2 linked regions of the Caballeronia sp. TF1N1 genome follow. The protein of the gene in region 2 binds, or shares a complex with, the protein of the main gene of each other region. Links are inferred from orthologs where the notes say so. Each region holds a gene or a part of one and is shown on either strand. Other genes may lie near its edges.

Region 1 (2,839 bases), on a different replicon or contig from region 2:
CGGCGCGTGCCACGACGTAAGACGTCCCGGCGACGGCGTGAACTTGAACGGATCTTCCGCGTTGATCCGGCATTCGATCGCGTGGCCGCGAAACTGAATGTCTTTCTGGCGGATCGAGAGCTTCTCGCCAGCCGCGATGCGGATCTGTTCCTGCACGATATCCACGCCCGTGATGAGTTCCGTCACCGGATGCTCGACCTGCACGCGCGTATTCATTTCGATGAAGTAGAACTCGTTGTTCTCGTACAGGAACTCGAACGTGCCCGCGCCGAGATAGCCCATCTTCTTGCATGCGTCGGCGCAGCGGTCGCCGATACGCTCGATCAGCCGCCGCGCGATACCCGGCGCCGGCGCTTCCTCGACCACTTTCTGGTGTCGGCGCTGCATGGAACAGTCGCGCTCGCCGAGCCAGATCGCGTTGCGGAACGAATCCGCCAACACTTGAATCTCGATATGCCGCGGGTTCTCCAGGAATTTCTCCATGTAGACCTGCGGATTGCCGAACGCACGGCCCGCTTCCTCGCGCGTCATGTTTACCGCGTTTACGAGCGCCGCTTCCGTATGCACGACGCGCATGCCGCGTCCGCCGCCGCCGCCCGCCGCCTTGATGATGACCGGATAGCCGACCGTGCGCGCAATCTTCACGATCTCTTTTGGATCGTCCGGCAACGCGCCTTCCGAGCCCGGCACGCACGGCACGCCGGTCTTGATCATGGTTTGCTTGGCCGTGACCTTGTCGCCCATCATGCGGATGGTTTCGGGACGCGGCCCGATGAACGTGAAGCCCGATTGCTCGACGCGCTCGGCGAAATCGGCGTTCTCGGAAAGGAAGCCGTAGCCGGGGTGGATGGCTTCGGCGTCCGTGACTTCGGCCGCGCTGATGAGCGCGGGCATGTTCAGATAGCTGAGGTTCGACGGCGCCGGACCGATACACACGGCTTCGTCGGCCAACTTCACGTACTTTGCTTCCTTGTCGGCTTCCGAGTAGACGACAACGGTCTTGACGCCCAGTTCGCGGCACGCGCGCTGGATGCGAAGCGCGATCTCGCCGCGGTTCGCAATGAGGATTTTTTCAAACATGGCTGTGGGTCGGCTCATCAACGGGCGCGACGGGCGCGCCCTCGGGAATCGAATCGGCGGCGCGCGGTTCGGGCATCGGGGAAAACCGATGCGAAGCGCGCGGACACGGCGGGCAGCCGGAGATCGAAAACACGGTGCGAGCCATCGTGATGAGGTGCATCCGGCGTCGTCCGGCGTAACGCGTCAGTCGCCGATCACGAAGAGCGGCTGGCCGTATTCGACCGCCTGACCGTTCTCGACGAGGATCTCCTTTACGACGCCGGACTTGTCGGCTTCGATCTCGTTCAGGAGCTTCATGGCTTCGATGATGCAGATGGTCTGGCCTTCCTTGACCGTATCGCCGACCTGGACGAACGGGTCCGCGCCCGGCGAAGGCGCGCGGTAGAACGAGCCGACCATCGGCGAAGTGACGATGTGTCCTTGCGGCGCGACGGCAGCGGGGCTCGCGGCGGGCGCCGCCGAACCTTCGCCTGCGCCGCCGGCGAACGGCGCGGGTGCGGCCTGCATTTGCGGCGCGTATTGCTGAGGCGCCTGCATATAGACCGGCGCCGCATTCTTGACGATGCGAACCTTGCCTTCACCTTCCGTCACTTCGAGTTCCGAGATGCCGGATTCCGAGACGAGGTCGATCAGCGTTTTGAGTTTACGAAGGTCCATCGAAAATTCCCCTTTCAATGCTTGGAGACCGGGACTGCCCCCGGTGCTTGACTTGACTTTGTGGTGTTCTGACTGTCAGCCGCGGACCGGCAGGGCCAGCGCTTCGGCACGCGTTTGTTGCAAGCTCTGTGCGCTGGACCAAACGTGAGCCGAAGTTGCGGCGGCAGAATCGATTGGCACGCAAGGCGCGTTCATGTCGAATGCGTCATCGTGATCGTTTTGAAGCGCGCTCCCCGATGGCCTGCGAAAAGGCTGGTCGACGCACACCAAACGCGTGTCGGTTTCGACAGCAATGTCGCCTTGCGGCACCGGTTGAGTGTTCATGGTCGCTTCGGGTTGTGCGGAATTCGGCGCACTTTAGCGCTCTTTAGAGAATTTTGTCTAGTTTTACCGTTCCGACAGGGTCCGATCAGTAGGGCAGAAGTTCGGACAAGTCGTAGCGAAAGAGCGAAGTTCCGGCAAGATCGGCGTTCAACCTGCTAACTTGCTGCTTATTGAGCGACACTTCGGTTAAAAACGCAGCGAATTTTTACAGCGCGTCGAGTGTACGCTTAAGTTCGGCGACGTTGACTTCACCAAGCTTGGTCGACCGGACCACGCCTTTTGCGTCGATCACCACGGTGAACGGCAAACCGCCCGCGTTATTGCCGAAGCTGCGCGCGAGGTCGGCGCCGCCGAAGCCCGTCACATAGACGGGATAGTCCACCTTCACCTTGCCGAGAAAATCGTTAACGTTCTTCTCGCTGTCCACTCCCAAGCCGATGAATGTGATGCCTTTTTTCTCATATTCGCGATGCAGCGCCGACAACTCCGGCATTTCCTTGACGCACGGTCCGCACCACGAAGCCCAGAAGTTCACGACGACCGGTTTTCCTTTGAAGGATGCAAGCGGTTGCGCGGTGCCCGAGGCTCCCGGCGGCGCGGCCTTCCATAATTGTTCGACGGCGTTGCCATTGTTCTGTGTCGCGGCCACGGTTTCGCCGCCGGTGAAGACATGCCCTGCGTAGAAGCCGCCGACCGTCGCTGCGACCGCGACGACTAGAAGCGCCAGAATCCGTTTGCTGTTCATAGGAAAAATAGAGTCAGCCGCTGATTTCGAGCG
Region 2 (2,790 bases):
GTAGCCCATGTTGCCGAGATTCTGACCGAGCACGGCGGCGGCGTGCGGATTGTGCGCGACATCCAAAATGATCTGCGGTTTGCCCGGCAGCACCTGAAAGCGCCCCGGCAACTCGACGTTCGCCAGGCCCAGCCGGATATCCTGCGCCGACACGGCCAGACGGTCGCGCAGCGCTTCGAGCGCCGCCAGCGCGGCCGACGTATTGATGAGCTGATTCGCGCCCCGCAACGCCGGGTAAGCCAGCGCGGAACGCCGTTGTGCGCGTCCGATGTAGCTCCACTGCTGGCGCTCGTTGCCCGGCTGCGCCTCGTAGCGGAAATCGCGGCCCACGAGCCACAAATCCGCGCCGATCGCCTCGGCATGATCGATCAGGCTTTGCGGCGGCGTTGGGTCGCCGCAAATCGCGGGCTTGCCCGAGCGGAAAATGCCCGCCTTCTCGAAGCCGATTTTCTCGCGCGTATCGCCGAGATAATCCGTGTGATCGATGTCGATACTCGTGATCACCGCGCAGTCCGTATCGACGATATTGACCGCGTCCAGCCGCCCGCCGAGCCCGACTTCGAGAACCACGGCGTCTAGTGTGCGCGAGGCGAAGAGATGCAGGATCGCGAGCGTCGTGAATTCGAAATAAGTCAGCGAGACCGGCTCGGCGAGACTCGCGCGCGCTTTTTCCACGGCCTCGAAATGCTGCAGCAACTCGGCGTCACTTGCCTCGACGCCATCGACGCGCGCCCGCTCGTTGAACGAAAGCAGATGCGGCGACGTGTGACAGCCCACGCGATAACCCGCGCGCAACAAAATGGTTTCGATGATCGCGCACGTCGAGCCCTTGCCATTCGTGCCGCCGACGGTGATGACCGGGCAGGCGAAGGAAAGCCCGAGCGCTTCCTTCACGCGACCGATGCGCGCGAGACCCATGTCGATACCGACCGGATGCGCCGCTTCGAGATGAGCGAGCCAGGCGTCGAGGGTGGGGAAAGTGTTCATTTTCGAGATCGGGAAACAAAAGCGCCGCGCGGAACCTCGCGGGTTCACGCGCGGCGCGGCGCTGCATTCGAAGCCGTCAGGCGACGGCGTCGGCGGGCTGTCGGGTCATCAATGCCATCAACTGGGCAATTTCCTCGCGCATCTTGCGGCGATCCACGATCATGTCGACGGCGCCCTTCGTCATCAGGAACTCGGCGCGCTGGAAGCCTTCCGGCAGCTTTTCACGCACCGTCTGCTCGATCACGCGCGGACCCGCGAAGCCGATGAGCGCTTTCGGCTCGGCAATCACCACATCGCCCAGAAACGCGAAGCTCGCGGACACGCCGCCCATGGTCGGGTCGGTCAGCACCGAGATGAACGGCAGCTTTGCCTCGGCCAGCTTGGTGAGGAGCGCAGTGGTTTTGGCCATTTGCATGAGCGAAAGCAGGCTTTCCTGCATGCGCGCGCCGCCCGAAGCCGTAAAGCAGATGAACGGTACGTTCTGTTCGAGCGCATTGCGCGCGCCGCGCACGAAACGTTCGCCGACCACCGAACCCATCGAGCCGCCCATGAACGAGAACTCGAAGCACGCCACGACGCACGGTATGGTGTGGATTGCGCCGCCCATGACGACCATGGCATCGGTTTCGTCGGTGTCTTCCATCGCCTCTTTCAGGCGGTCCGGATACTTGCGGCTGTCCTTGAACTTGAGGGCGTCGACCGGCAAGACTTCCTGGCCGATTTCATAGCGGCCTTCCGGATCGAGCAGACGATCGAGCCGCTCGCGCGCGCCGATTCGCATGTGGTGGCTGCACTTCGGGCACACATGCAGATTCGCCTCCACGTCGTTGCGGTACAGCACCGCCTCGCACGCCGGACACTTCACCCACAGGCCTTCGGGAATGCCCTTGCGGCTTTTGGGATCGGTCTGTTTGATCTTGGGCGGCAACAATTTGTCGAGCCAGCTCATCGAATTTCCTTCAGTGTTCAGACGGTCGCGGCGCCGCGCCGAGGGAATCCGGCGCGGCCGCGACTGCGTTTTACTTGGCGGCGTCGAGCGCCGCTCTGATTTCCGCGATGAATGTCGTAAGCGACGCCGCGGCAGTATCCGGCGGCGCCTCTTCGAGCAACTGCACGAGCCGGCTGCCGATGACCACGGCATCCGCGATCTCAGCCACCGCGCGGGCAGTTTGCGCGTCGCGGATGCCGAAACCCACGCCCACCGGCAGCGGCACATGCGACTTGATGGCCGGGATTTTACTCGCGATGCTAGAAACGTCCAGATTTGCCGCGCCGGTCACGCCTTTCAGCGAGACGTAATAGACATAGCCGCTCGCAATCTTCCCGACCGCCGCGATACGTTCGTCGGTCGAAGTCGGCGCCAGCAGGAAGATGGGATCGATGCCTGCCGCGCGCATCTTCGTGCCGAATTCCTCGGCTTCCTCGGGCGGGTAATCGACCACCAGCACGCCGTCGACGCCCGCTTCGTTCGCTGCCGCCGCGAAAGCGTCCGCACCCATGCGTTCGATCGGATTGGCGTAGCCCATCAGGACGACCGGCGTTCTGTCGTTGGTCTGGCGAAAACGCGCGACATCGGCAAGCACGCGCTTGAGCGTCACGCCGCGCGCCAGTGCGCGTTCCGACGAGCGCTGAATGACGGGACCGTCGGCCATCGGGTCCGAAAACGGCACGCCCAGTTCGATGACGTCCGCGCCGCCTTTCGCCAGCGCGTGCATGAACTCGACGGTCTGTTCAGGGTTCGGGTCGCCCGCCGTGATGAACGGAATCAGCCCCTTCTTGCCTTCGGCGGCGAGTGCCGCAAAT

Evidence for each region. Proteins that work in one complex are often made in the same cells at the same time.
Region 1: the proteins of accD (region 2) and accB are in contact, whole or in part, in a solved structure (PDB 8UXZ), measured with the Escherichia coli proteins. The link is inferred for Caballeronia sp. TF1N1 from one-to-one orthologs.

What each region holds. Positions count from the first base shown.
Region 1 is NZ_CP084626.1:2,459,412-2,462,250, reverse strand. It holds accB (acetyl-CoA carboxylase biotin carboxyl carrier protein), read right to left. Parts: upstream 1,738-2,839; coding sequence 1,264-1,737; downstream 1-1,263. Other genes in the region: LDZ28_RS11430 (UDP-N-acetylmuramate--alanine ligase), read right to left, coding at 2,820-2,839; LDZ28_RS11435 (TlpA disulfide reductase family protein), read right to left, coding at 2,267-2,806; accC (acetyl-CoA carboxylase biotin carboxylase subunit), read right to left, coding at 1-1,080. UniProt on the Escherichia coli protein: This protein is a component of the acetyl coenzyme A carboxylase complex; first, biotin carboxylase catalyzes the carboxylation of the carrier protein and then the transcarboxylase transfers the carboxyl group to form malonyl-CoA.
Region 2 is NZ_CP084627.1:148,726-151,515, reverse strand. It holds accD (acetyl-CoA carboxylase, carboxyltransferase subunit beta), read right to left. Parts: upstream 1,937-2,790; coding sequence 1,064-1,936; downstream 1-1,063. Other genes in the region: trpA (tryptophan synthase subunit alpha), read right to left, coding at 2,007-2,790; folC (bifunctional tetrahydrofolate synthase/dihydrofolate synthase), read right to left, coding at 1-987.